One region of the Paraclostridium dentum genome, then DNA from elsewhere that is predicted to be linked to it. Evidence: riboswitches for the same ligand, from Rfam matches in the RefSeq annotation. Region 1 holds a riboswitch; each other region holds the start of a gene.
What was found. Region 1 has a riboswitch for cyclic di-GMP ahead of ACN6I1_RS09410 (SpaA isopeptide-forming pilin-related protein). Riboswitches for the same ligand answer to the same signal wherever they lie in the genome.
Positions count from the first base shown of each region.

Region 2: another riboswitch for cyclic di-GMP. It lies ahead of ACN6I1_RS10855 (BsaA family SipW-dependent biofilm matrix protein); the one in region 1 lies ahead of ACN6I1_RS09410 (SpaA isopeptide-forming pilin-related protein).
Region 3: another riboswitch for cyclic di-GMP. It lies ahead of flgB (flagellar basal body rod protein FlgB); the one in region 1 lies ahead of ACN6I1_RS09410 (SpaA isopeptide-forming pilin-related protein).
Region 4: another riboswitch for cyclic di-GMP. It lies ahead of ACN6I1_RS13665 (YwmB family TATA-box binding protein); the one in region 1 lies ahead of ACN6I1_RS09410 (SpaA isopeptide-forming pilin-related protein).

Region 1 covers NZ_CP183813.1:2,061,783-2,069,665, forward strand. The annotation lists gene ACN6I1_RS09405 (class I SAM-dependent methyltransferase) at 1-530, opposite strand, end outside; gene ACN6I1_RS09410 (SpaA isopeptide-forming pilin-related protein) at 713-4,636, opposite strand; cyclic di-GMP riboswitch class II at 4,690-4,773, opposite strand; cyclic di-GMP riboswitch class II at 4,813-4,896, opposite strand; cyclic di-GMP riboswitch class II at 4,936-5,019, opposite strand; cyclic di-GMP riboswitch class II at 5,059-5,142, opposite strand; gene ACN6I1_RS09415 (DEAD/DEAH box helicase) at 5,187-6,638, opposite strand; gene ACN6I1_RS09420 (hypothetical protein) at 6,759-7,439, shown strand; gene ACN6I1_RS09425 (hypothetical protein) at 7,519-7,851, shown strand.
Region 2 covers NZ_CP183813.1:2,351,847-2,359,729, forward strand. The annotation lists gene ACN6I1_RS10835 (vWA domain-containing protein) at 1-1,725, opposite strand, end outside; gene ACN6I1_RS10840 (LPXTG cell wall anchor domain-containing protein) at 1,760-2,491, opposite strand; gene ACN6I1_RS10845 (BsaA family SipW-dependent biofilm matrix protein) at 2,528-3,220, opposite strand; gene ACN6I1_RS10850 (signal peptidase I) at 3,286-3,861, opposite strand; gene ACN6I1_RS10855 (BsaA family SipW-dependent biofilm matrix protein) at 3,885-4,505, opposite strand; cyclic di-GMP riboswitch class II at 4,834-4,917, opposite strand; gene grdD (glycine/sarcosine/betaine reductase complex component C subunit alpha) at 5,420-6,568, opposite strand; gene grdC (glycine/sarcosine/betaine reductase complex component C subunit beta) at 6,623-7,883, opposite strand, start outside.
Region 3 covers NZ_CP183813.1:2,261,573-2,269,455, reverse strand. The annotation lists gene ACN6I1_RS10435 (alcohol dehydrogenase catalytic domain-containing protein) at 1-813, shown strand, start outside; gene ACN6I1_RS10430 (hypothetical protein) at 832-2,301, shown strand; cyclic di-GMP riboswitch class I at 2,502-2,588, shown strand; gene flgB (flagellar basal body rod protein FlgB) at 2,927-3,253, shown strand; gene flgC (flagellar basal body rod protein FlgC) at 3,258-3,662, shown strand; gene fliE (flagellar hook-basal body complex protein FliE) at 3,675-3,989, shown strand; gene fliF (flagellar basal-body MS-ring/collar protein FliF) at 4,013-5,587, shown strand; gene fliG (flagellar motor switch protein FliG) at 5,601-6,653, shown strand; gene ACN6I1_RS10400 (FliH/SctL family protein) at 6,640-7,413, shown strand; gene fliI (flagellar protein export ATPase FliI) at 7,410-7,883, shown strand, end outside.
Region 4 covers NZ_CP183813.1:2,935,667-2,943,549, reverse strand. The annotation lists gene glmM (phosphoglucosamine mutase) at 1-473, shown strand, start outside; gene glmS (glutamine--fructose-6-phosphate transaminase (isomerizing)) at 716-2,542, shown strand; cyclic di-GMP riboswitch class II at 2,770-2,853, shown strand; gene ACN6I1_RS13665 (YwmB family TATA-box binding protein) at 3,018-3,764, shown strand; gene murA (UDP-N-acetylglucosamine 1-carboxyvinyltransferase) at 3,783-5,036, shown strand; gene spoIID (stage II sporulation protein D) at 5,111-6,151, shown strand; gene ACN6I1_RS13650 (M23 family metallopeptidase) at 6,371-7,051, shown strand; gene spoIIID (sporulation transcriptional regulator SpoIIID) at 7,149-7,415, shown strand; gene ACN6I1_RS13640 (rod shape-determining protein) at 7,522-7,883, shown strand, end outside.

The DNA of each region.
Region 1 (7,883 bases):
AATTCTTTATAATCATTTTTCTTTATCTCATCATCAATTATTTCAATAAACCTATTTATTTGTTTGTACTTATCGTATTTAGATTTAACTACTTTTCCTTCTTTTGTAAATACACCTAAATCTATTAAAGGCTGTATTAACATACCTTCTTTAAGTATATAATTTTTTTCTCTATTATGATTTTTATTTATTAAATTTTCATTATTACTTTTTTTCTTCCCTAAAAACACCTTGCCTTTTTTAGATATTTTCAAATCATAATTAGTGCTTTCAGACCAAGCAGCTACTTGTTTATAACTCTCAAAAATCATTTCAAATAATTTTGTTCCTATCATTTCTAACTCTATATTTTCATGAAAAACTTGTTTATCTGTATATTTTTCTATCTGATAGTATTCCTTATTATTTTTTTCCTTTAATTCAATATTAATTTTATTATATTTAACATCTTTATTTAGCTTATTACTAATAACAACTTTTAAAAGCTTTTCATTTGTTATTTCTTTAATCTTAATCTTTAATTCTTCCATAATGTCACACCTTATCATTTCTAATTTTAGTTTTTGATACAACAAATACTATTATATATTACAAGTCTAATAAGTTAAACTATTTTGTATAAATGTATCTATTATTATTTCAATCAATAATGTATATAAAATAAAAAGTAGAGTACTAAAATAAATTAATACTCTACTTTATTTTTAAACCTTTACTTTCTTCTTTTATTGAAAGTACTTGCTGCTAATCCTATAGTTGAAATTGTAAATAACCCTATGTACGGTAACATGCTAGTGTCATATGTTTGTGGACTACTTGAACTGTTTGATTCATAACTGCTTTTGTTATTAGATGTATTTATTTTATCTTTTTGAACATCATCCTTAACTTGATTTGAACTAGTTGTATTTTCTTCATTCTTTGAGTTTGAATCATCCTTTTTAATTTCCTCTATAACGATAGGATCATTTGTAACTATTTTACTTATTACTTGATTTTGTTCCTTTATTTCAAATAGATACAATTTATCGTCTATTTTATATCCTTCTGGTGCTTTTGTTTCTTGGTAATAGTAGTTTCCATATCCTAAGTTATCGAATTCTACTTTTCCTTCTTTATTTGTCATAGCTTTCGCTATTTCTTTTTTATTACTATCAAATATAGTAAATTCTGTGTTCGCTAATACTTTTTTACTATCCTTTGAATCGGTCTTTGTTATCTCTATTTTTCCTATTATCTTATCATCTGATACTGTCTTACTTATTACTTGATTGTTATCTTTTATTTCAAACGGATACATTTTGCTATCTATTGTGTATCCTTCTGGTGCTTTTGTTTCTTGGTAATAGTAGTTTCCATATCCTAAGTTATCGAATTCTACTTTTCCTTCTTTGTTTGTCATAGCTTTCGCTATTTCTTTTTTATTGCTATCGAATATAGTAAATTCTGTATTGGCTAATACTTTTTTACTATCTTTTGAATCTGTTTTTGTTATCTCTATTTTTCCTTTGATCTTATCGTCTGATACTGTCCTACTTATTACTTGATTGTTATCTTTTATTTCAAATGGATACATCTTGTTATCTATTGTGTACCCCTCTGGTGCTTTTGTTTCTTGGTAATAATAGTTTCCATATCCTAAGTTATCGAACTCTACTTTTCCTTCTTTGTTTGTCATAGCTTTCGCTATTTCTTTTTTATTACTATCGAATATCGTAAACTCTGTGTTCGCTAATACTTTTTTACTATCCTTTGAATCTGTTTTTGTTATCTCTATCTTTCCTTTGATCTTACCATTTGTAACTGTCTTACTTACTACTTGCTTATCTGTTTCTATCTTAAAAGCATGTTTAGTATTATCTATTGCATACCCTTCTGGTGCTTTTGTTTCTTGGTATGTATATTCTCCATATACTAAGTTGTCAAATATAATCTTACCATCTTTATCTGTTACTGCTTTTGATACTTCTTTTCCATTCTTATCAAATACTGTGAATTCTGTTCCTGGTAAGAACTTCTTAGCATCCTTTGAGTCTGTTTTTGTTATTTCTAGCTTTCCTTTTATTGCATCATCTTTTGCTACCTTGCTTATTACTTGATTGTTGTCTTTTATTTCAAATGGATACATCTTGTTATCTATTGTGTATCCTTCTGGTGCTTTTGTTTCTTGGTAATAGTAGTTTCCATATCCTAAGTTATCGAATTCTACTTTTCCTTCTTTGTTTGTCATAGCTTTCGCTATTTCTTTTTTATTACTATCGAATATAGTAAATTCTGTATTTGCTAATACTTTTTTACTATCTTTTGAATCTGTTTTTGTTATTTCTATCTTTCCTTTTATTTCATCATTTTTAACAACTAAGTTGATATCTGAATCGGAATCTAATTTTATTTCAAATTGTATAGGATCAATATTTAAAATGTATCCTTGTGGTGCCTTTTTTTCAATAGCTTTATATTTACCTGGTGAAAGCTTTAAATTAGCTATCCCGTCTTTACCTGTTGTTACACTTGTTATCTTGCTTCCACTTAAATTTTGAATTTCAAATATAGCACCTTCTAATACTTTTTTTTCATTATCTGAATCAACTTTTTTAATAGTTGCATTATGATCAGATTGTGTATTTACTATATTTCCTAAATCTACAGTAGTTCCTATTTGATTTTCATTTACACTAAACTTTATCTCTTTACTATCTAAGTTGTATCCTTTAGGAGCTTTTGTCTCTTTTAAATAATATACTCCTGGATTATCTATTGAATGTGATAAGCTTCCATTTGAATCACTCTGTAATGTAGTTATGACTTTTTTATTACTATCCATTAAATCAAAAGTTGCCCCTGAAAGTGGAGATTTTGTTACACTATCAATTTTTTTTGCAGTAAATCTATACCCTTTTTTTGTTTCAACTTTATTAGTTGTAGAGTTGTTTATCTTTGCAACATTAGTTACAGTTTTTCCATCTTCAACTTTAGAAAAGTCCGTTTTTATTTTTACTTGAAGTGGTTCTCCATACTCTATTTCTTTTTTATCATTTGTAATTTTTATAGTATTGCTTTCTTTGTCTATATTTACATTAAAGTGTTCTGGAGTATCAACTCCTAAAATTTCAACTGCTGGATCTAGCTTATCTGTTAAGTTTAAATATCCTTTATCAAAATATCCATAACAATCAAAATCTATTGTATAGTTTACTATTTGATTGTCCCCTTTTTTAAGTAATGTCTTGTCTACTTTTTTTCTTGCATTTATAGCCCCTGCATTCATTTCGTATCTTACAACATTTTGAACATCTTTAGATGTGTTGTCATAACTTAATTTTGCTTTATTTGTGTAAGCCTTTTGTCTCTGTGTAACTTCTAAGTCATAATAAATTAAATAATGCTTATCTGTATTCCCTATATTAACAGTTAGCTTATTATTTTCAAATTTTATCTTATCTTTCATTTTATCTGTTACCCATTCAAAGTTATCAGAGATATCATATGTACCTACCATAATACTTCCATCTACTAATTTCATTCCATCTGGAATGTTATCTTCAATAATTGCATTTGTTACACTTTGATTATTAGGGTTTATATCAAGTGTATACTTAACCTTATTGTCATTAAGATTTACTATATTTATTGTATTTCCATTTTCATCTTTTGCTGTCTCATTTGTTCTACTATATTTAGTTAACATTTTACCATCGTCTTTAGGTTTTACTATTGCTTTTGATGATAACGTTTCATCATGTTTAATTAAATTAACAATATTATCATAGCGTTGCATATTTTGTCTTATTATAACGCTATAACTTACTCTATATTTGTTGTAAGTAGTTCCAAAATTTACATTAACTGAATTATTTTGAGTATTTATTTTGCTTTGAAAATCCCCTGTAACATCTTTCTCTGGTTGTCCATATTGTATTTCATAAACTTTTACAGAATCTTTTACTAACTCCATTCCTTCAGGAAGAGTGTCTTTTATATAAGCATTATACATATTTGCATATTTTTCATTTACATATACACTGTATTTAACTTTTTTTCCTATGACAGGATTGTTTATATTGTTTATTAATGTTCCATTTTCATAACCATCATATCCATCTGGATTGTCAACAGTTTTATAAACTTGTCTATCAGTTACAGTTGGTGGATCTACTGGTACTTTTTCATCTGGGGGAACTATTTCCACATCAATATATTGAACTGTCCCATTTAAATTAACTTCAACTCTTTGTGTTGTATTGGTTTCAACATCTTTAGCTGTAGCCTTTACACTCATGTATCCACCTATTGCATCATTTGCACCTTCACTAAACACAGCTGTAACAGTTGTGCCATCTACAGTTACATTTTTAAAATGTTCTGGCGGATATTTAGGCTGAATATTTTCAAACACATCAGGCAATTTAAATGTTATTGTATCTCCAGCTTTTATACTCCCTGGTCCATTTAACGCCTCATAATTTAGATTAAATTCAACTTGTTCCCCTGATTCCAATTTTGTCTTGCTACTCGTTAATGTCAGCTTAACATTATTGTTTTCAGCAAATACTGTCATCCCTGGAGATATAATGTTTAGTATTAAGTTCAATATTACAATCATACTAAGCATTCTATACTTTTTTTTCGTTCTCACAAAATCACCTCATCTTAATTTTTTATAAAAAAAAACTATACTTATAATTAATTTATAAATATAGCCGGTTGCACCACTGACTCCATATACCCCAGGTGCCCACATACAGGGTATACTTCTTTGTCTCTATTTTTTCAATTTTTATAACCCAAATAAAAAAGGCTATATTTATATTCAATAAATATAGCCGGTTGCACCACTAACTCCGTATATCCCAGGTGCCCACATACAGAATATACTTCTTCGTTTCTATTTTTTCAATTTTTATAACCCAAATAAAAAAGGCTATATTTATATTCAATAAATATAGCCGGTTGCACCACTAACTCCGTATATCCCAGGTGCCCACATACAGAACATACTTCTTCGTTTCTATTTTTTCAATTTTTATAACCCAAATAAAAAAGGCTATATTTATATTCAATAAATATAGCCGGTTGCACCACTAACTCCGTATATCCCAGGTGCCCACATACAGAATATACTTCTTCGTTTCTATTTTTTTAATTAACCTACGTAATTTTAGCATATTTTGACATTTTTTGCAATATTATATCTTATTATCTCTTCTTACTTTTACTAATTTTTTCTTTATATTTATTTGGTTATAGTCTTTCAAGAATTTCTCACCTTTATAATTTAATAAGTCAACATATGAATACAGATCATGAACTTCAATTACTCCTATATCTTCATTGGTTATTCCTTTTATATTGCTAAATGTCCCTACTATATCTATAATTCTTATTTTTTTCTTTTTACCCGCATTTAAATATATTCTTGTTACTTCACTGTGAATTTTTTCTTTATTATGTACTTTCCTTCTGTTTTTGAAAATTGCCGCTGATTTTTGTTCAAACTCATATTTGCCACTTTTTATTTTATCACTTGTTGTATCTTCTAAAACATCGATATCATACCCTATATATTCTTTTATTTCATCTATATATTTTTTATCTTTATCACTTACTATAGTCACTGCTTTCCCATATCGATCATGCCTTCCAGTCCTACCTATTCGATGCACATAATTCTCCTTATCCCTAGGAACATCATAATTTATTACTAAAGATATATCGTCTATGTGAATACCTCTGCTAGCTACATCTGTACTTACTAATACATTATATTTTCCATTTTTTAAATCTTTAATTGTGAATATTCTTTTATCTTGAGACATATCACCATGTAATTGTTCTACTAAAAACTTATCTTTTTTCATCTTTCTATATAATTCAGATACTCTATCTTTGGTGTTCAAGAATATGATTGTGGTTTCAGGTTTTAAAGTATATATAATATTTCTTAAAGTTTCATATCGATTTTCATCATTAGAGTACACCAAATTTTCTTCTATTTTATTTTTGAAAATGCAATTTTCATCAATAATAATTTGATTATATTTTCCCATATACATTTCGCATATATGGCTTATTTCTTTACCTATCGTAGCTGAAAATAATCCAGTAGTAGCCTTTGTAGGAATATTGTTAAATATAAATCTCATATCATCTACAAAACCTTTATTTAACATTTTATCAGCCTCATCTATAATAAAATATTCTAACTGTTTTAAACTTATTGTCCCTCTATTTATATGATCAATTATTCTTCCAGGAGTTGCTACCACTATATGTACTCTCTGCTTCAACTCAAAAATTTGCTCTTTTATTGGCTGTTTCCCAAATATAGCGCTACATCTGATTTTCTTTAACCTTCCTATATTTGAAATTTCATCTTTTACTTGAAGAGCCAATTCTCTTGTTGGGACTACTATTAATGCTTGTATGTTGTTATTTTCAATATTTATATTCTCACATATAGGAATTCCAAAACTAGCTGTTTTACCACTTCCGGTTCTTGATTTAACTACAATATTTTCTTTATTTAAAAGTTTTGGAACCACTTCTTCCTGAACTTTTGACGGTTCTAAGTATCCCATGTTAAAAAGCGCTTTAGTTATATATTTATTCAAATTAAATTTTCTAAAATTATTGTCCATTTTACCACCTTATTTTACTAAATTAAATTTTTATAGCTATTTATTATATCACACATCAGAACTAATATTACTTTTTTAACATATATTATATAATCGCTTTGATTTAGGAGGTGAATATATTTGTGTAGTCAAAAGGATTTTTTTAAATATTTGACATTTATGCTAAACAACTCTAACTTACCCAAAAATACCATAAATAATTATTTAAAAAATATTAGCTTTTTAAATAGTGAACTACAAATAATTTCAAGAAATAAGCCTAACTCATCAGATGAATACTATGTTAATTTAGACCTAAAATCAAATTTAAAAAATGCAATGTCTATAGAGAATAAACAAATCCATAAATTTCTAAAAAATAAAAATCAATTTGATAGAAATAATCTATATTTTAGTTTAGCTAGTTTTAATTTATATAACAGTATTTACAATAGCCTTTATTCTAGAAATGAATTTACATCTAAAGAATTATATTACTGTACAAAATTTGATACCCAAAGTAATACTGTAAATCTAATAATTAATAGCTTAAAAGAATCAAGTGATACTTTATATTTAGATGGGTATATCTTAAATCTAAAAAATTTTGCTATAGCTGACTTATTTAACTTTTATATAGAATTAAGGGATGCTAGAGGAATAGTTTTTGCAAGTAAAATTTTCAAAAACATAGATATCGCAGGTAACTTAGGCGTATACTCAGCAAAAAAAGTCTATTTACCTTTTTTAAGTAAAGAGTATGAACTTTTTAATGCTGACTTAAGCAGTATTACATGGTACTATACTTACGATTTTGTTTAAATTTTCAGAATTGACTCATAACTATAATCTTAATTTAATAAAATTAAATATATTAAATTTTAAAAGGAGAATTCTATTTATGTTTGAAATGATAAAGTTTCCTTATAATAGTATGCCTATAGCTAGGTTAGACTCAAATAATGTAGTTCATAATCATTTGTACCATAATTGCCCTATTGGAAAAGCTTATAATAACATTATTTATGATAATTTCAACAACATTGTAGGAAGTATAGATGGTGATGGATTTGTATACTCAAACAGCTCCAACTTAGATCCTATTGGAAATGTTGATAATAATGGATTTGTTTATAAAGGAAATAAATTAGTCTGTAAAATAAACTTTAATAATTCTATGTGTCCTAAACTAGCTGGAGCTTCATACCTTTTGCTAATTCACGAAAACAGATAACAAACAAAAAAAGGCCCCTTGTACAAATACAA
Region 2 (7,883 bases), 290 kb from region 1:
ACTTACTTTAACTCCCCCTGTAAGTTTTCCATTTCCAGCTTTTTTATTTGCAATAATATTACCTATTTTAAACGTTATTTCATCTTCGCCTTTTGAATTTTCAGATACAACAATATTTTCAGGTGGTATCTGTATTTCATTTCCATCTAAATCTGTTATTTTCCAGCTTTTGTCCACTATATTAAACTCTTTTGAAACTACATCGTGTATAACAGATTCTTTAGCTACGGAAGCATTAATATTTTCTTTTATTTCATTACTTATATCATTAAATATTCCATTTATACTATTTAAATCTTGCGTATAATATTTACCTGCATATTCACTTGGATCAATTACATTTTGAATAGTTTTTAAAAAGTTTACAGCTTGACTTTTTTCCTCCGCATGAGCATTAGTAAATAATCCTACACTATAAAATTTAGCATCTTTATACCTAGGATTATTATTTACCTGTATAGTCTCTGGACGTGGTTCATATGCAATTCCTCCGATATTAACTTTTGTAGGAGCTCCATATCCTGTAAAGTAGCTATAATATTCTCTTTGTGCATGCTTAACGTGTATATCAAATCCTGTATATCCCCACTGATAAGACTCTGATGGTAGTCCATCTGAAAAAAAGACTACATATTTTTTTGCATCTTTTCTTGATTCTTTACTACTTAATATATCTTGGGCTCTCCATATACCATCTTGAGTATGAGTTCCTCCACCTGATGGTATATTTTCAATAGCACTATCTATTGTATTTAAATCTGATGTAAAGTTTGTCTGTAGTTTAGAACTTCCGCCCCTTACATTGTATTTGTATGAATCATAATAGAAATTAGCTACAGATATTTTAACTTGACCATCATTGCTTCCGTTTAAAATATTTTTGCTTAAATTTTTAGCTGCAGATTTTACTTTATTTATTTTATCATTCATACTTCCTGATGAATCTATTACAAGCACTATGTCAGCTTTTTTAGAGTTTTCAATTGATCCTTCCCCTTTTGCTTCCAACGTTATATTATATGTTCCATTTTCATTTACTTTAGCGCTTTTATTGATTTCTAAATTTTTATTACCTTGGCATCTTTCAGTATTTTGTATTGTTTGTGGTGCTGATTTATATTCTGATTGTATAGCTTCTGAATTTATTTTTTCTACGCCTTTGTCTAAAGTAACTTTAGCATTAGGGAATTTTTCTAATACTTCTTGTTCACTGTTTTCTAATTTATATCTAATCTCCGATTTTAAATTTAAAGATTCATTTTCACGTTTTTGAGCATTATCTCTTAGTTTTGCTTCAAATGATAAATCTACTTCTTTTGAAGATATATCTCCTAAATTAACGCTTATACTATCTTTAGCGTTTGTTACTTCACTTTTTATATTTTCCTTTTCTTTAATTCCGTTTACAGAAATATTCTCTGAACTTATTTCAAAGTTGTCAGATATTTTATTTTCAAAAGATGTATTTTTAATATTTACATCTTGTTCATTCCCTTTTATTTTTAAATTTACTTTCAACTGTGTATCTGATATTTTTTCAGTACTTTGTTCTAACAAAAGTTTATTATCCAATGTATGTATTGGATTTTCGCTTGCTACTTCCTTAATAGTTAAATTGTTTGTTTCTTGAGCATATGAAGTAGATTTACCTTCAATATTTCCTAAGCTTGATATAATCAACATTGTTAGTACCATTATACAAGATACTAATCTATTTTTTTTCATTTAATGTTCCTCCACACTCCTTGCCTAAACATATTTACTTTTTAGAGTTCTTGTTTTTTCTACTAATTAATAAAAGTAAAATACTAGTTATCCCTAATATTACATATATAAAAATCCCGTCTTCTCCTGTTTTTGGCGATTCACTCCACATGTCATCTTCATCTGATTCTAAATCATTTGGATATTGATCTGTTTTGTCTTTGTTGTCGACTTTATCTGATTTATCTACAGTTTCTTTATCATTATCATTACTTTCCTCTTCACTTCTAACTGCTGTAAATATCCAATCTATCTGAGCAGACTTGTTTTTATATTCATTTCCTGTAGATGCTCCATCTAATTTAACTTCCGCAATAAGATTTTCTTCCTGCCCTGGATTAAATACTCCTAAACTAATACCTTTGGTTAATTTATCTTCTCCATTAACTGCTTCATCATATATAACTTCATCTTTATATGAAATTTTTAAATCTAGTTTATCTAAAAGATCATATTCTTCTTTCGGGCTTACTCGTTCTGCCCTTAAGAAAAGTTCGTATGGATATTTATGCTTATTTTTAATTTCTAAAGTTCTTCTTATATAATCTCCTGGAATCATGTTAGGATGTTGTAGAAATAAATCATCATCAGGTATGTATACTAATTCATTCGCATTTCCCAATAATTGAACATTAGGTGGAGCCAGTGTATCTGCATCCACCTTTATAGTTGTTATTATTGAAAGAAGTGAAGTGACTACTAAAATTTTTCTTAGACAGCTTTTCACATTCTCACTCCTTTATTAGATTTTTTAATTTTAATCTTAGTTATTTTTATTTGGCTCTTTAGAATCCGTTGCAGCTACAGCCCCTTGTTTTTGTAATTCATCTAATTTTTCAAGTAATCCACTGTCTTTAGCCCAATCTTTATATGCATCATTTGAAGCTTGTATAGAAGTAGCATCAATATCTATGTCAAAACCTAATCCTCTGTACTCATTTCCTGATTCCTTATCTAATGTTACAGAATCAAGTAATGTATTAGTCCATCCTTCCGGTCCTATTTTTCCCATGTAGTAATAGTATCCATCTTTTCCAGCAAACCAAGTTCCATTAGTTTTGCTTTCATTTAAATTTTTAGTAAAGTTTAATATTATTTTATTAGTTTCTAATTTTTGTCCATTTACTTCTTTTATTTCTTTTCTAACTTCATTTCCACTACCATCTTTTGTTACTTCTACAAATTTAGGTGTAAGTTTAACTCTTACAAATTGGTCGTATGTTGTAGTATTGCTTACTTGTACATCTTTATTTACATTATCCCCTGGAAGCATGTTTGTAGGTTTTTCAAATTCCTCAATTATTTTTATTCCACTCCCATTATTATCTTTATTTGATGCTGTGTTAAAAGTATTAGTTGCTTTATCTTGAGATGTAAACCATGCAAGTGTTCCCCCTGCTACCCCTACTGTAAGTACCCCTGCTACTGCTAAAGCTTGAATTTTCTTTTTATGCATATTAACCCCTCCAAAATTAAATATTTACTCAATCTATGTAATCAGCTATTACTGTTACAGTTATTTTATGCATCCGCTTTTTCTTTTTCTTTACTTTGTCTTTCTTCTTCATCTATAGATTTTAGTTTTTTTCTAAGATTGCTACCTATAGCACTTAATGCTGTTATTGCAAATATTCCTACTATAATTAGCGATAGGTGTGACTTCATCCATGACATAATAGTTCCAACTTTCGGTATGCATTTAACAACCTTACCTACAACTGCTTTTGATTCTACTGGATTTTGATCTTGCACATTATTTGCATCACCTTGTGTTATGTATTTTATTCCTGCTCCATCTTTTATAACTTCTTTTACTCTATGTGTTGTTATATTTCCTGAATTTTCACTTTTAAATGTTATTACATCCCCTACATTTATTTGTTCAGGTGGTAATTCTTTAGCTATTACTAAATCCCCAACCATTATTGAAGGTTGCATACTTCCTGTCATTACTGTAAAAAACTTATGTCCCATTATAGTTGGCTGTTTTCCCTCTTTTACAGACTTTACCATAATAAATGATATGGATAATAAAGATATTAGAACTACATAAAAAAGTATATTTCCTATTTTTTTAAACATTTTTTTGTTTTCCATAGTATATTCTCCCTGAAATTTTTTTACCTAGTACATAAATTTTCTAGCATTTTATGTATTCCTTGATTTTCAATATTGTTCCAAGTTTTTTTATATGCATCCTTTGTAGCTTGCACAGCCTCTGCTTTTACATCTACTATCAAAGTCTTATTTTTATATCTTTCTTTTAATTCTTCCGGAATGTTCGCACTTACTGATTTTAATATTTGCTCTGTTTCTTTGTTCTTTGCAACCATAGTGTTATAGTAATAATAATTGTCGTTGCCATAGATCCATTTATTATTTTTTATCGTATTTTGATTTGCTATTATATTATTAGTTTCATAGTTTAAAGTTACTAAATTAGTATCTCCTGGCCATGCATTTCCTTTTTCATCTACCCATCTAGGGATTATCGATACTCTTATAAGTGCCGGTGATGTACTATTATTTTTTATTTTTACTGCTTTGCTATATTCATCTCCATCCCAATCCTTAGGTGGTGTAAACTTTTCACTTACTTCTATATTTATATCCCCCAAATTTAATGTATTGGTTACTTTATCTTTGGATGTCAAACTTGCATATGATATCTTTTGAACGGTGACGACACATATTAATAAAAGTATAGCTATTGCTCCAACTTTAATTCTTTTTCTACTCATTTAACTCTCCTTAATTTTTCATAATAACTAAAAATTCACTTTGCTTTATTGTGTAGATTCTCCACAAACTCTTAGTAAATACAACATTTTTAGCATAAAAATTCGCTTTGCTCATGTCGCTCAAATTTCATGTCGTCAACGTCCACTCGGTAAACTCGTGTCCCGTTACTCAAACGACTTCGTCCGTTGCTCAAAAAGCTTTTTTATGCTCAAAACATATAATATTTATATAACTAATTTTTATAGATTCTCCACAAATTCTTAGTAAATACAACATTTTTAGCATAAAAAAGGCTATTTAAATGATAAAAGTAATTTTTTACTTATATCTTTAAATAGCCGGTTGCACTATTAGCTCCATATGTTTCAAGTGCCCATATACAAAACATATTTCATAGCCTCTATATTTAAACCTATTAAATTTCTTTTTAATTTATTCTTCTTTTTTATTATACTGAAAAATATCCCTTAAAACACCCTTAATCGTTTTCCATTTTTTTACATTTTATTTAATTAATTTACTGTTTACATTGTTTTTCAACTTTTTTAATTTATATTTTAAATATTATTAATTCAATAAATTAAATTATACATTATTGCGACATTTTCACTATTTTTTTGACACAAATTGATAAGTCGATACTCATTTTAATTTATTGTAATTTTGAAAAAACATCCCAAAAAAGACTGAGTTGTCAGTTAAGTGTAGGATTTGTGTGTATATTGCAGCGACATTTACATATCATTTCCACAAAAAAAGACTGAGTTGTAGGTTTGAATGGGATTGAACTTTATGTTGCAGCGACATTTACAAGCATATTCTCAGCTTGTATGGAGCAAAACATAATTTCAATCCCATTCCTCCCACTAACTCAGTCTTCAAACTACTTCCATGGCAAGGATTCGTTTTTTAATTATTTAGCAGTATAACCTGCATCTAGAAGCATCTTAACACACGCTTCTCCTTTTCCGTCAGCAACAAGAACTATAGGACCCGTACATCCCATACCACTTTCTGCATAAATTCCATTTTTCCATAAAACTTTAACCGCATCTTCTAAATCCATTATATCTACACCAGATATTTGATGAGTAACAACTTCTTTGGCCGGCATAGCTACTTCCTCATCATTATCTTTCTTAACTTCTTTCTTAGTTAAAGCAGCTATAATATCGTCATATTTAGCATTTTTAACATTTTTAAATTCATCTTTTGATACCTTAGTAACATCACCTTTAACAACGTCATAAGCGTATCTTAATGCATTTGCAACAACTGGAGAACCAGATGCTCTAGATAATATTAATATCTTTCTATCATAGTCTTCACCTACACCAGGACCATATCCAAATCCTTGAGCTTCATAATCTCCACCAGTAGTAAATGAAGAGAATACTTTCATAAATATATTTCCACTTAAAGTATCAGTAACCATAACATCTGGAGCACCACATAATAAGTCATTTCCTCTCATTACGCAACCACCATCTGCTCTAACTGATTCAGCAAAAGATATATCATATCCATTTGCTTGTAAATCTTTTAAAGCTTTTTCTACTTGTCTAGCACCGTCAACATTTAATATACCAACAGTAGGGTTTTTGATTCCTATAGACTTAGCTGTAGATATACCGTAAACAGCATTTCTAACCATAGCTTCTATTCTGTTTGTAGCACTTGTTCCTGTAGTAGTAGCAAGTATCATTTCTTTTCCTCTACCTGGAGTTATAACTCTACCAACTGTAGAAACTCCTATAGGGAAGTTGTAATGCATAGTTACACAAGCATCTATGTAACCTGAATCTAATAATTCTTCCATTTTAGAATGCATTTCGCTTTCTTCATTAACTTCAACAACCTCAAGTTCAGTTTCAACTTTAGGTCCTATTAAAACTATATCAAATAAATTTGACTTAGCTAGGTGAGCACCTTTAACTAAATTTTCAGTTCCATGCTCACTACCTAATGTAGTCAAACCAATTCTAACTTTTTTACCAAATTCGCCGCTTTCAATAGCATTTGCTATATCTAAAAAAGTTTCGGCTATAATCTTTTTAGGCATAACCAGATCTCCCCTCAAAATGAATTTTTATAAAATTCTATACGTCTTCTATTCCTACTCTTCTATTAACATATCTTGAGCTAATTTTTTCATAGATTCAGCTATAATTTTCTTGATTTCTTCTTTAGATACTGCAGCTGCTTCTTCCTCTACACCTTGATTTCTCTCAACTATGAAAGAAACTCCATCGAATAAGTTAGTCATTCTTCCTAAGAATAAACTTCCCTTACCAACTACCATAGCTCTGTTTTTATCTCCAGAAGTTAAATCATCTATACCAAATCCTATATATGGAACTCCTGAAGGTATATGTCCTTGAGTTGGAGCCCAACCTGGTATACCTTTTTCGCTTACAAAATTCTTTAATTCTTTCTTTTCTAAGTCTCCACGCTTAACAGCAAGAGCACCTATCATTTTATAGTTAGCTTCTGGAACATCCCCAGCTCCAGCAGGCTTAGTTATATCTGGATTTTGCATTTCAACTGAGTAAACATCAACATCAGTTATTTTTAAGTTAGCTCTATCAAGTCCACTAGTTATTAATGCAGTCATAACAGCTTGTGGAGAAGATCCAGTTCCAACACTATGTTTTCCTGTTAAATCAGTTCTTATTATTGGGTTTACTCCATCGTTTTCAGAAACTAAAACAGCAAATCCTCCAACAACGTCTTCTAATACTGGAAGACCTTTTTTAACGTGGTCTTTAGCATTCATTCCAAGTTTAGCACTAGCTCCACCTGCAACTACCATAACATTTTTATATATTCCTGATTTAACAAGTGCAGCTGCATTTATTAAAGCATGAGTAGGTCCAGCACAGAAACCTCTTGTATCTGATCCTGAAGCATTTTGAAGTCCAGCCATTTCAGCTATAGCCTTAGCAAAGTTTCCTCCACCTCTTTGGTTCATATCTCCACAAGCTTCTTCTGAACATTCTATTACATAATCTATATCCAATGGATTAACATTTTCTTTTCTTATTAATTGTACTGCAGCCACCACTCCTGAAGCTTTTACAACTAAGTTTTCAAACATTGTATGTGCGTTTAAGTTAACGTCAACATCATGAGCTCTCTTAACATATCCAACTAATTGATCATTATGGTATAATCCTTCAGCATGGTGTGAATCTATTAATTCATTTGCATCATCTATATTATCACCTTTAAGCTTTCCAAAGAATGGAGCTAGCTCTGGGTAGTTCTTTTCAAAGTTAGGTCTTATATTGTTAACGAAATCTTCTTTTAATTTAACTAAGTCAAAAGCATCGCATATTTGCATCATTGCTAAAAATTCATCTTGTGGCATTATTTCT
Region 3 (7,883 bases), 200 kb from region 1:
GTAATTTATGATAATAAAGGAGAATTTAAACCTGGAGATAAGGTTGTAATGATTCCAACTACACCCATTGAAAAAGACGAATTTATAAGTGAGAATTACTTAAAATCAAGTAAATTTAGATCTAGTGGATTTGATGGATTTACACAAGATTATATACTTATGGATAGAGATAGAGTTTTAAAGTATGACAATATTGATACTGATATAGCTTCTTTTATAGAATTAATTAGTGTAGCTTTTCACGCAATAAATAGATTTGAAAAAAAATCTAGTACAAAAAAAGAAACTTTAGGGATTTGGGGAGATGGGAATCTAGGGTTTATAATTTCCTTGGTTTTAAAAAATAGATATCCAGATTCTAATGTTATTGTATTTGGAAAAAATCAAGAGAAACTTAGTTTTTTTTCTTTTGTAGATGAAGTTTATAGAATAGACGAAATTCCTGAAAATCTTAAAATTGATCATGGATTTGAGGCTGTTGGAGGTGTAGGAAGTAACTTTGCTATAAATCAGATGATTGATTTAATAAACCCTGAAGGTTGTGTGATATTGTTAGGCGTATCTGAAAATCAGGTTGAAATAAATACTAGATTAATACTAGAAAAAGGATTAATTTTAATTGGAAATAGTAGAAGTACAAAAAGCGATTTTGAAGATGCTATATATTTTTTAGAAAAAAATACAAGTTGTCAAAATCATTTGCAGAAGCTAGTTTCACAGATTATAAATATAAACTCGATACAAGATTTAACTAAATCTTTTGAGAGAGATTTAGCATCTACATTTAAAACTGTTTTAAATTGGAATTTATAATATGCAAAGGATATAGATATGAATATTTATAGTAAATTAAATAAAGATTATAATTTAGAAATACATATTAGAAACAAAGGTATATTAGAATCATTAGAAAAAATTTTAAATCAACCTGATCTAAATAGTTCAGAATTGATAGATACAATAAATATTTTAGCTGATTTTATACAGTATAATGAAGTACACTATAATGAAGTTAATGAATTTATTTATTTAGCAGACTGTATAGTTTGTGTAATTGAAAATTTTAATAATGGAGAAATTAATTTAAGTTGCACATCAGAAATTATATATAAGGCTTTAAAATGTTTTATGAGTTTTTTAGAAGAGAAAGTTGAAATTGAATTAATTTTTTATGGTACAGACAAATATAAACTACTAGATAAAATTGCTAAACTTAACATAACTTATGTAACTAATATTGAAGAATATTTAAAAAATACATATGATAAATTTAAAATAAATATACTATTATATAGTGATGAAACTGCGAACTTAAAGTTGAAAGATGAATTGAATTTTAATGAAATAATATACTACGATAAAGTTATGAACTATATGTTCAACATAAGTGAAAAAATTTATTATAGTAATTATGACTATAATTATTTAACTAAATCACTGGAAAAATCTAAAGAGAGCCAAGTGGAAGCTATAGTAGTTGGAAATTCTTATCCACTAACAGGTATTATTGAAGACTTGTTAGATATAAAATCAATAAAATTGGCTTTATCAAGTCAAGATCTATATTATTCTTATAAATTAGCAAAGTTATCAATAGAAAATAATAGCAACATAAAAAAATGTATTATTGGAGCTGGATATTACTTAGTAAATCATGATTTATCTAAATCAAGAAGTGAGTATTCAGTAAACTTAGTTAAAAATACATATTATCCAATTTTAAGAGATAAGCATAATGCAACTAATGTAGAAGAAGTAGAACTATTAAATATTTCAAAAGTTATAGATAACAATAGTATTAATTATATATTTGACTTAGATATGTTAGATCTTTATTTTAAAGATTTAATATATAGAGATAATAAAGGATATTTCAATACTAACTTTACAAGAGAGATGAATAGTGCTCTTAGAGGTGTGAAATTGACTGATATTAGTGAGAATGACAAAATAAGGTTGGGAACTGAAAGAGCAAATCAACATAACAAGCTTGAAACATATAAAGAAACATATAAAGAGTATAAGGATATATTTAAATCATTTTTAACGTTTTTAAAAGACAACAAAGTAGAACCTATAATAGTAGTATTTCCAAACACTTCATATTATAAAAATTCATTGAGTCCAAACTATGAGCGTGAATTTTATTCAATAATAAATGAAATAGATAAATTATATGATATTAAGTTTGTCGATTTTTCAAAAATAGATATTTTTGATGAAGTTGATTTTATAGATTTTGATCATATGAGTGAACTAGGAGCTATAAAAATTACAAAAGAATTAAATAAATACATATAATAGTTAGAAATTTTAAAAAAACTATACAGTTTACAAATAAAATGCCGATTATTAAACTAAATGAGAAGCTTTTGCAAATTAATGTAGAATAATGAATTATTCTGTTAATAAAAAATTAAAATTTAGAATTATCCAAAATAAAAGTAAAAGCTTGAAATAAGTGATATTTTGGTATAAAATGTAAGTGTAAGTCGAAAAATGATATTTAAGGGCAAAACTAGGGAAATCTAGCTACGCAAAACTATAGGGGCTAAGGCTTTGAAAAGCTATGCTCGCCAGTTACCGAAGAGTTAATAAAACTTTTTGTTATCATTGCTAATATTAAAATTGTAAAATTAAGCAAAGAGATACTAAAAATTTTAAGAAAATCTATAAAATCATGTTAATGCATATTGGTGAAGTGTGTATATTTTTAAAATACATAAAATTTACATACACTTTTTTTATAAAGACTATCTGTGTAAAAATTCACAATGAAGTTATGATTATTATTAATTTTCTTTTCTAGTTTTGTTTTAATTTTTCAAATAAAAAATTAGTAATAATATTCTATAAAAGTGATGAACTACTCTTTCAGAGTAGTTTTTTTTAATTCTAAAAAACATTTTAAGCATTGGAGGGGAAAATGGAAGTTTACAATTTACTAAAATCAGGATTAGATGCAACAGAATTAAGAAGTAGAGTTATTGCTAATAACATTGCAAATATTAATACTCCAAATTACAAGAGAAAATATGTAGAGTTTGAAAATACACTAAAAGAGTCTATGGATAAAAATACTAAGCCTGAGATAAAAACAGATACATCATCAAAAGTCAGAGAAGATGGTAATAACATTGATTTAGAAAATGAAAAAGTTAACCAGGCGGCTACAACTCTTGAATATAACGCACTTATAACTTTGACGAATATAAAACTAGGGATGAGTAGAAGTGTAATAACAGGGAGGTAAGTAAATGAGCATTTTTTCAGGAATGAGAATAAGTGCAAGTGCACTTTCGGCAGAGCGATTAAGAATGGATGTTGTTTCATCAAACATAGCTAATATGAAAACAACTAGGACACCTGAGGGCGGAGCTTATAAACGAAAAGTGCCTGTATTTGAAGAAAATTATGATAAAAAATTAGGGATGCTAGGCGTGAAATCAGTAGCTATAGAGGAGGATAAGTCTCCACTAAGAAAATTATACGAACCAAATAACCCAGATGCAGATGCTCAAGGTTATGTGGAGTATCCAAATGTAGATATTTTAGTTGAGATGACTGATTTAATGACAGCATCTAGATCTTATGAATCAAATATAGATACATTAAATGCACAAAAAAGTATGATTTCGAAAGCTTTAGAAATAGGTAGGTAAAAGGAGTAGTTTATGAGTGGAATAAGTACTATAAATGCAATAAACAATATAGCAACAAATAACAACTTACTTACAGGAGCTAGTAACACAGGAAAAGTTGAAAAAGAAAATAACTTTGGAGATGTAATAAAAGAAGCATTAGATAAAGTTAATGATAAGCAGGTACAATCAAATCAAAAAATTCAAGACCTTATAAAAGGAGAAAATGTCTCTATGCATGATGTGATGTTGTCAGCTCAAGAAGCGCAATTGTCAATGCAGTTGATGATTGAGGTTAGAAACAAGATATATGAAGCTTATCAAGAGCTAAATAGAGTCCAATTATAACTTCATAGCAAGGAGAATTTTAAATGAATATAAAGGAATTTCCGCAAAAAACAAAAGATTTTGTGATCGTAAAAAAAGATCAATTTATTGAGCTTCCTAAAAAAAAGAAAATAATAATTGCAACTGCAATTGTGACTTTGGTTGTAGCAGGAATATTTGGAATTAATTATGCAAAATCAAATAAATATGCAGTGCTTTTTTCAGGATTAGATTCTAATGATGCTACGGTGGTAACTAAAGAGCTAGAGTCGAAAAAGGTGGAAACTAAAATAAAAGGTGATAGTATTTTAGTACCCAAGGGAGACGTAGATAAACTTAGGATGGAATTATCAAGTAATATTTCTAATGGATCTAAGGGATTTGAGTTAATGGATGGGGGATCATCATTTGGTATGACAGATGAAGAATTCCAAATTAAAAAACAAAGGATGATTCAAGGGGAAATTGAAAAAACTATAAAAGTTTTTCCTCAAGTACAAAGTGCTAGAGTTCATATAACCCAAGGAGAAGAATCTGTATTTGCGAATGAAACAGTACCTGGTAAAGCTGCTGTTTACGTAGAGTTAAGCCCTGGACAAACTTTAAAACAAGACCAAGTAATATCTATAATGTCGCTTGTTTCAGCGAGTACACAAAACGTACCAAAACAAAATGTTGAAGTAATAGATCAAAATATGAAATTATTATCAGATGGATTAATTGATGATAAAGGGAATGTACATACAAATAGCTTAAGTGAAGTTGATGAATCTATCAAAGCTGAAAAAGACTTAAGTAAAGACTTAGAAAGATCAATATTAGGTTTATTAGAACCTATATTTGGAGAAGGAAATATAAGAGCTAGTGTTAATACAGACTTAGATTTCGATTCAAGTGAAAAAACTGAACTTATAATAGATCCAAATAAAGTAATTACAAAAGAATCAAAGTCAAACAGTAAGTCGAGTGAAAGACAAAACTCAGGCGGAGCTGTAGATAATAATATGAGTAATATTAATGAAAGTGGAAAAGGAACAGATGAAGATACTCAGCAAGAAGTAGAATATCAAACTGGTAAAACGGAGACAAAAGTAATAAAAGCTAAAGGTGGCATAAACAGGATAACTGCTTCAGTTGCTATAAATGGAACACTTACTAGTGCAGAACTGAGAAATGTTGAAGGAATGGTAGCAAATGCAGTTGGTATGCAACCTAAAAGAGGAGATAGTGTTAAAGTAGTTTCTATGGGATTTGGCTCAGAAGACGAAGATACTTCTACATTTGGAGTTATAAAGAGTGCTATAAGTAAGGACAAATCATTAGGAAGGGTGTTAATTATAGCAGGTGTACTGAGTGTAATTATTTTACTTTTAATAATAGGTACAATAATTTATATGATTATAAAGAAAAAGAAAGCATCTAGTGAGCTAGATTATGTAGATGAAGAAGATGAAATAGAACTAATCAACAAAAAACTAGAAGAGTTAGAACAAAATAGATTAAATAGTAACGAAGAAGAGGATGAGGAAAATATTAGCTTAGAAGATGAAGTTAAACAATTTGCAGCTGATAATCCGGATCAAGTTACAGACCTAGTAAATAGTTGGTTAAATGAGTAAAGGGTGAGATTATTTGCAGACAGAAGGTATAAAAGGTAATGCATATGACTTAGGCGATATCCCTAAGTTTAGAAGAGTAACAGGATCTAGAAAGGCGGCTATACTTTTAATGACATTAGGTCCTGAGATTGCTTCAAGTGTAATAAAAAATCTTTCAGATAGAAAAATCCAAAAAATAGGGGTTGAAATAGCTAATATAAATACTGTAAAGCCGAGAGAAAGAAGAGAGGTTTTACAAGAATTTATAGAGTTAAACAAGGGAAAAGAGTTTGTAATAGAAGGTGGAATTGACTGTGCGAAATCTTTACTTAATGGAGCATTAGGAAGTCAAAGAGCTACTAAATTATTAGAAGGTATAAAATATGATGCATATACAAAGTTATTTATATCAGCTAGAAAGGCTGAGCCTGAACAAATACTAGCATGCATACAAGGTGAAAGTCCTCAGGCTATAGCCATAATATTAGCTCATATTCAACCTGATAAAGCAGCAGTAGTATTATCTGAATTACCTGATGAACTTAAGCTTGAAATTGCACTTAAGATAGGAACTACATCAAACATATCACCAGCTGTAATAAAATCTATAGACAAAGCTATAGAAGAAAAATTAAATAGCTTAGGAAAGTTAGAGATGGAAAGTGCTGGTGGTGTTAATAGCTTGGTAGATATATTAACAAATGTTGATAGAAAAACAGAGAAAAATATTATCAAATTTATCGAGCAGAAAAATGAAGAATTGGCTGAAGAAATTAAATCTAACATGTTTATCTTTGACGATATCGTTAGACTTGATAATATGGCTATTCAAAGAATTCTTAAAGAAGTTAATGTTAAAGACCTTGCATTTGCGCTTAAAGGAGCATCAGCAGATGTCTCAACTGCAATATTTAAAAATCAATCTCAAAGAGCATCACAAGCATTACGAGAAGAAATTGATTTACTTGGTAAGGTAAAGATATCTCAAGTAGAAGAAGCTCAACAAGCTATTGTAAATGTTGTTAGACGACTTGAAGATGCTGGTGAAATAACATTATCTAGAGGTTCAGACGATGAGTTTATTTAAAAGTAACAGTATTTTAAAATCTAATGGAGTAGTTTTTAAAGGTGTTAAGCCTTTAAAAACTACTTCTAAACCCAAAAAAGTTAATAATGAAGAAATAGTTGATGAAAATAAAGAATTAAAAGTCAAAGAAGAAATTGAAGAACAACTAAATCAAGCGAAAGACACTTGTGAAAATATGATATCAAATGCACAAGTAGAAAGTGAAAGAATTGTTCAAGAAGCACAAAATGAATGTGAAGAAATAAAAAAAAGAGCATATGAAGAAGGCCACAACATAGGATTGAGAAATGGTTATGAAGATGGATACAAGGAATCATATGAAGATAATATTGAAAAAGCAAAACAAGAGTCAGAAGATATTATAAATAAAGCAAATAATATTTTATTACAAGCTAATGAGCAATTTACAGACTTTTTAAAAGATAGTAAAAAAGAAATTGTTAGTTTGAGTATATCTATAGCAGAAAAAGTCCTTAAAGAAAAATTTAAAGATGTAGACTCTATGAATAATATAATTGAAGCTACTATAAAAGAATATGAAATTAAAGAAAATTTTGTAATAAGAACTAATGCAATCTACATAGAAAAAGTTAATGAACAATTAAATGAGTTAAAAAGCCAACAATTAATAAAAGGAGAATCATTTATACTAGCAGATGAATTTATAGAAGCAGGAAACGCAATAATTGAAACCAATAAAGGTAGATTAATAGTAGGCGTTGACTGTGTTTTAGAAAAGGTGAAAGAGGAACTTTTATGATAGATATAGACTTTGAAAGATTGAAAAATAAAGTTTTAGAAGTTAAAGAAGTTATATCAGAAGGTAAGGTAACTAAGATAATAGGTCTTACTGTTGAAGTAGAAGGTATAAAGGCATTTGTAGGAGAGCTTTGTACAGTTTACAATTATGCAGATGAGCCTATAAATTGTGAAGTTGTTGGTTTTAAAGATAAGAATGTAATTTTAATGCCACTAGGAGAACTTGCAGGAGTAGCTCCTGGGTGTAAAGTTGTTGCTAGAGGAATACCACTTAGTGTTAAATGTAGTAATGATTTATTAGGTAAAGTACTTGATGGAATCGGAAATCCAATAGATGATGAAGAGGTTTTAGGAGGAGAAAGATACAGTCTTTCAAATGAACCACCAGATCCAATGAAAAGACCAAGAATAAAAAATATCATGCCTACAGGTATAAGGGCAATTGATGGATTCTTAACTTGTGGAGAGGGT
Region 4 (7,883 bases), 870 kb from region 1:
TAGCTGCAAAAGAAAACAACATAAATCTAGCAACAACAGCTGTAGGAGACAGATATGTTTTAGAGGAAATGAAAAACAGTGGATATAATTTAGGTGGAGAGCAATCAGGTCATATGATTTTCTTAGATTATAATACGACTGGAGATGGAACTTTAAGTTCTTTAGTTTTGGCTCAAATAGTTAAAGAAGAAGGTAAAACTTTATCAGAACTTGCAGCAGTAATGAATCAATATCCACAAGTATTAGTTAATGCTAGAATAAAAAATGAAAATAAAAATAGATATATGGAAATACCAGAAATTAAAGCTGAAATAGAAAGAATAGAAAAACTAATGGACGGATGTGGAAGAGTCTTAATAAGACCATCAGGAACAGAGCCATTAGTAAGAGTTATGTTAGAGGGTAAAGATGAAGGTCAACTAAAAGAATTAGCTACAAATTTAGCTAATTTAATACAAGAGAAATTATCATAATTTCAGAAGTAAATACTAAGATTAAGTCTTAGTATTTACTTTGCAAGCGCCAGAACTTAGTAAAATCTAAGTTGACGAGGACAGAGTTTATCGAATTGTCGGCGGATACTCTGCGGTGTGTTTACCATCGGAAGACTTTTACAAACCGTATAAGTGATTATATGTACAAAAAAAAGTTTATGTAAACTGACCTGAATCTTAAAAATATATAAAATAATAATATTTTTAGGAGGACACAAATTATGTGTGGTATAGTTGGATATTTAGGAAATAGAATGGCGACAGAAGTTTTAGTAGAAGGACTATCAAAGCTTGAATACAGAGGGTATGATTCTGCAGGTGTTGCTATAAATACAGGAAATGAGTTAGAAATAAGAAAATTTAAAGGAAGATTAGCTGTTTTAGCAGAGGATCTAGAAAAGAACCCTATAAATGGAGGTTTAGGAATAGGACATACAAGATGGGCAACTCATGGAGAGCCATCAGATGTTAATTCACATCCTCACTTTAATATGGATAGAACAATAGCTGTAGTTCACAATGGAATTATAGAAAACTATATGGAATTAAAAGAAGAATTACAAGCTGAAGGTGTAAAATTCTTATCTCAAACAGATACAGAAGTAGTAGCACATTTAGTTGATAAATATTATGAAGGTAATTTATTAGATGCAGTATATAAAGCTACTCAAAGATTAAGAGGAGCATATGCACTAGGTGTTATATGTAAAGATAATAATCAAGAATTAGTATCAGTTAGAAAAGATAGTCCTTTAGTTGTGGGACTTGGAGATGGAGAAAACTTTATAGCGTCAGATATACCTGCAATATTAAAATATACAAGAAATGTATATTTCTTAGAAAATGGTGAATTTGTTCATATAGTAGGAGATAAAGTTACTATATTAAATGAAAATAGAGAAGTAGTAAATAAAGAAGTTAATGAAATTACTTGGGATGTTGAAGCTGCATCTAAAGGTGGATACGAACATTTCATGTTAAAAGAAATATATGAACAACCTAATGGAGTAAAAGAAACATTAGTAAGAAGATTAAATGAAAACGGAGAAATCCATTTAGATGATATAAAGATGACTAAAGAAGATTTAGACAATATAAATAGAGTTTATATAGTAGCGTGTGGAACTGCTTATCATGCTGGACTTATAGGAAAATTCGCTATAGAAAAATTTGCTAAGATACCAGTTATAACAGATATAGCATCAGAATTTAGATATAGAGATCCATTTATAGATGATAAGACACTATTAATATTAGTAAGTCAATCAGGAGAAACTGCAGACACTTTAGCTTCTTTAAGATATGCTAAAGAAAGAGGAGCTAGAATATTATCAGTAACTAACGTTGTTGGATCTTCAATTGCAAGGGAATCAGACGATGTATTCTATACTTGGGCAGGACCTGAAATATCAGTTGCATCAACTAAGGCATATACAACTCAATTAGTATCATTCTATATGATAGCTTTAGACTTTGCTATAAAGAAAGGTACTATAACTAGAGAGTACTATAATGAAATGATAGAAAAACTAAAAGAAATGCCTTCAAAGGTTGAAGAAGCTTTAAAACAAGAAGATCATATAAAAGAAATTGCTAAGACTTTAAAAGAAAAACACAGTGCATTCTACTTAGGTAGAGGATTAGATTATAATATAGCTATGGAAGGTGCTTTAAAAATAAAAGAAATATCATATATACATGCAGAAGCATTTGCTGCAGGTGAGTTAAAGCATGGAACTATAGCATTAATAGAAAAAGGAACTCCTGTAGTTGCTATAGCTTCTCAAGGAGAGTTATTTGAAAAAATGGTTTCTAACATGGAAGAAGTTAGAGCAAGAGGAGCATATGTAATTGCTGTAGCTCAAGAGAAAAATAAAGAAGTTGAAAAATCTGCTGATGAAGTGATCTATATACCTAATGTTGAGGATGTATTATCAAGCATATTAACAGTTTTACCACTTCAATTATTATCTTACTATGTTGCAGTTGAAAGAGGTTGCGATGTAGATAAGCCAAGAAACTTAGCTAAATCAGTTACTGTTGAATAATAACAATCAAAGGTGATATCTCAATTTTGTATTGAGAATCACCTTTTTAAACTTTATGTATAATTTTATATACAATACTAATTTAAGATACTGACTAATTAACTAAATCTTAAAAATAGTGATTTGAAGCTTTTGAGAGTATAAGATAGGGTAAATCTAAATGAAACTCATACGAAAGCTTAAAAGCGCCAAATTTAGTCTCTAATGCGCAATTAAATATATTTCATAATGAATTGAGAAGCGAAGAACTATATCCTATATGTGGGCATCTTGGATATATGGAGTTATTGATGCAACCGGCTACACTTAAAATATAAGTATAGCTTTTTTATTGTGTAAAATTATATATAATTTAATATGTATAGAAAAAATTATAATAATATATTAAAATATTTTTGGAATCATGAATAGTATAACCAACCAATTTTTGTTAATACTTTATAGTATAAAACTGGAAATATGGGGAGGTAATACTATGAAAAAAATATTAGTGAGTATAAGTTTGATATTTATATTTTTATTAGGGATAGTTTTGTTCTATGGAGAATCAGAAGCTGAAATAAAGAATAATGGATATAATCAACTAGTAAATACTTTTGAAAGTATAGATAGTAATTTTAAATTTTATAATATGAAAGCTAATGCATATTTAGATAAATCTTTAGAAAAAGAAGAGATGAAAAATATTTGCATGGAAATAATTTCTAACTTAGGGCTTGAGGAATCTAATTTAAAATGGATTGAAAGTAAAAAGGATACTCAAACTCAGGTATATGCACAGATAGATGAAAAAGATAGAAATATATCTATCATTGTCGCTAATAAAGGTAAAAATGAGTCATATATTATAGTTGACATATTAGAAAATAAAGTATATAAAGATATAGTGGATATTTATACAGTTGTAGAAAATACTCTAAATTTGTATTGCAAAAAAGTCGATATTTATACATGTATGGCTGGAGAGTATAAAAAAAAGTTACAACTACACAAATATGATGATATTTTGAAAAAAATATTATATAATATGAATGCTAAAGAAATAGATAGGGTTGAAGAAGAAAACTTTATGTCGGTAACAGCTTTTAGTAAATTGATTAAAACTGATTACCTTGAATATTTGGGAAATAAGGTAAATTTAAATATAGGAATTAGGTATAGCGAAAACGAAGAAAAAACTATGATTTACGTAGCTACACCTATAATAAAATTAGATTATTAGTGTGAGGAGAAAAGTGAAATGGCAAAAATTTTAGTTAAGAAGAGTAATCCACTTGTAGGAAGTGTTAAAATAGATGGGGCAAAAAATGCAGTATTACCAATAATAGCAGCAACTTTATTAGCGGATGGAAAATCAGTGTTAAAAGGGGTTCCTAACTTAAAAGATGTACATGTAATATCTGACTTATTAAGACATTTAGGTGCTGAGGTTGAATATAAGGATTGTACATTAACAGTAGATGCAAGTAATATAAAGACTTGTGAAGCTCCATATGAGCTTGTAAGAAAGATGAGAGCATCATTCTTAGTAATGGGACCACTACTTGCTAGATTTAACCATACAAAGATATCTATGCCAGGAGGATGTGCAATAGGAACTAGACCTATAGATTTACATCTAAAAGGATTTAAGGCATTAGGAGCTAATGTAATAATAGATCATGGATTTGTGGAGGCTAATACGGAGAAATTAGTAGGAAGTAAGTTATACTTAGACTTCCCATCAGTAGGAGCTACAGAAAATATAATGATGGCTGCTGCTTTAGCAGAAGGTACTACTATAGTAGAAAATGCTGCAGAAGAACCAGAAATAGTTGATTTAGCAAACTTCTTAAATGAAATGGGAGCTGACGTAAAAGGGGCAGGAACTAACACAATAAGAATAAAAGGAGTTAAGTCACTTAAAGGTGCTGAACATACAGTTATACCAGATAGAATAGAAGCAGCTACATATATGGTTGCAGCAGCTATGACAAAAGGAGATATAACTATAGACAATGTAATTATGGAACATTTAAAGCCTGTTGTAGCTAAATTAAAAGAGGCTGGATGTGAAATAATAGATATGGATAATTCTGTGAGAGTCAAAGGACCTGAGGTATTAAAGCCAATAGATATCAAGACATTACCACACCCAGGGTTCCCAACAGATGTTCAAGCTCAATTTATGGCTATGGCTACTGTAGCAAATGGAACGGGAGTAGTTATAGAAACTGTATTTGAAAATAGATTTATGCACGTTGCAGAGTTCAATAGAATGGGCGCTAATATAAAAATAGAAGGTAGAAGTGCTATTGTTTCAGGTGTAGATCAATTACATGGATCAACAGTAAAAGCAACAGATTTAAGAGCTGGAGCTGCGTTAATTTTATGTGGACTTATAGCTGAAGGAGTAACTGAAATAGGAGATATATATCATATACAAAGAGGATATGTAGACATAGATAAGAAGATACAAGCATTAGGTGGAAATATAGAAATAATTGAAGACTAATAATTAGTCATAATTAACACGGGTTTTTCATAAAATTTATGGATTAGAAGTATTTATCCAAGGAGGAAAATTTTATGAAAAACCCATTGTTAGTTTTAGCTAGTACTGTTTTGGTAACTGCGGCGATACCTATTTGCGTATCTATATTTGCATATAGTTCGGATTCAAAGTCAGATATAGTACCACATATCCAAAATAAGTTGAAAATTGAAACTAAGCTAAAAATTAATAAAAAGAAAAGTGTTAAAAATTACGAAACTATAAATAAGGAATCACCTAAAATAAAGGTTTATAATCATAAAAAAGGAATAGTGGAGACTATAGACATAGAAGCTTATTTATGTGGAGTTCTTGCAGGGGAAATGTCTGCAGAGTTTGATAAAGAGGCTTTAAAGGCGCAAGCAGTAGCTGCTAGAACATTTACAGTATATAGTGAAAAAACTGGTAAGCATAAAAATGCAGCTGTATGTACAGATTATAAGCATTGTCAGGAATATAAAAGTAAATCAGAATTACTAAGTAAAAATGGCCAAGCTTGGATGGATAAATTTTATACAAAAATAGAACAAGTTGTGAAAGATACTAAGGGTCAAATTATAGTATATGAAGATGAGCCAATTTTACCATTATATTTTTCTACATCATCAGGAAATACAGAAAATAGTGAAGAGGTATTTAGTACTAAATATCCATATTTGAGATCTGTAGATAGTCCTTATGATAAAAATGCTCCTAAATATGCATCTAATGTTAAGATAAATAATTCTGACTTTATAAATACGTTGAGAAAAGGTTATCCTAATATGTCGATTTCTAATGATAAATTATCAAAACAAGTTAGTATAGAAGAAAGAAGTAAAGGTGGGTCGGTTGAGAAGATAAAGATTGGAAATAAAGAGATATCAGGCCGTGACATAAGGAGTTTATTTAATTTAAATTCTGCTAACTTTGATTTGAAATTTAATAAAGATTATGTGGATATTGTTGTAAAAGGATATGGTCATGGTGTAGGTATGAGTCAATGGGGAGCAGAAGGAATGGCTAAGGATGGGTATAAATATTATGAAATATTAGAACATTATTACTCAAATGTTAATATTAAAGATACATATTAAAAACTCTAAACTAACTTGATTTGCAAGTTAGTTTAGAGTTTTTTTGTATTTCAAGAATTAAATGAAATGAAGAGATGAAGATATATTAATTTATTTATATATAGTGAAAAATTAATATTAAAAATATGAAAATAAAATAAATATAAAAGAATAAAAATTGTATAAAAATAACAAATAAGGTACAAAATACAAATGTATGAATATATTTGGAGGTGCGTCATGAAAAAGAAAAAACTATTAGAGAAAGATGGTTTTTACTTAGCCTTATTTGTATGTGTTTGTTTAGTAGCAATTGGAGGTATTTGGTTTACAAAAAACAGTGTGGATGATTTAGCTTCAAAAAACGGTTTTTTAGATAATCAAAATAAAGTAGCAAAAGGTGATGAAGAAGGCGAAATTCACCTAATAGAAAAAGATGATAAAACTGTGCCAACAGCTACCAATTCAAAAGAGAACTTAGATAAGGTAAAAGAAAAAGAAGTTGTTAAAAAGGAAGAAACTAAAATAAACTATCTAGGAGAAAAAGTGACTAGAGAGTATTCAGAAAAAGAGCCTAGTTACTCAAGTACATTAGATGTATGGGAAATACATAAAGCATTAGATGTACAAGCTAAAAAAGGAAGTAAGGTAAAATCAGTTGTCAATGGTAAAGTAACAGATGTATTTAAAGATGACCAACATGGAGTATCTGTAAAAGTGGAATCTAAAGATAAAGTAGCTGTTGTTTATTCAAACTTAGATGACAAAGTATCTGTTAAAAAAGGTCAAGAAGTTAAAGACGGAGATGTAATAGGAAAAGTTGGTAATACTACTAGTGTAGAAAGTTTAGAAGGTGCACACGTGCATGTAACTGCAACAAAAGATGGTAAATCTATAGACCCTATGACGTTAATTAAATAAAAAATATAACAAGCTTAATCAAATTTGATTAAGCTTGTTATATTTTTTTGTTTTTTTACATATATATCACTAAGGTAGGATTTAAGGGGGGGAAGCTTTGAGATCGCATATAGAGGAAAGAGCTATAGTTGTAGCAAAGTATATATTAGAAAAGAAAACAACAGTTAGACAAACTGCTAAAACATTTGGAGTAAGTAAAAGTACTATACACAAAGATGTAACTGAACGATTAGAAGAAATTAATCCATCTCTTGCAAAAGAGGTTAAAATGGTTTTGGAAAAGAATAAATCTGAAAGGCATATAAGAGGGGGAATGGCAACAAAACAAAAATATGAAGTGAAGTGTAATAAAAATGTAGGTTAAAAAACCTACATTTTTTTCTTGACTAAAAACAAGTTTTTGTATATTTTGTATGTAGAGTGTTAAAATTAACGAAAAGTTTATATAAATTGAGAAGGAGTTGAATTTAATGACAAAAGGAGCGGATATAGGTATCGATTTAGGTACTGCAAATGTTCTTGTATATGTCAATGGAAGGGGTATTGTTGTAAAAGAACCTTCTGTTGTAGCAATAGATAAAAAGTCACAAACTGTTTTAGCTGTAGGTGATGAAGCTAGAAAGATGATAGGAAGAACACCAGGAAATATAGTAGCTATAAGACCTTTAAAAGATGGAGTAATATCTGATTATAATATTACTGAAAAAATGTTAACATATTATGTAGACAAAGTGGTAGACAAGAAAGGTTTTTCACGATTTTTCATGCCTAGAATAATGGTATGTGTACCAACGGGAGTTACAGAGGTAGAAAAGAGAGCTGTAGAGGAAGC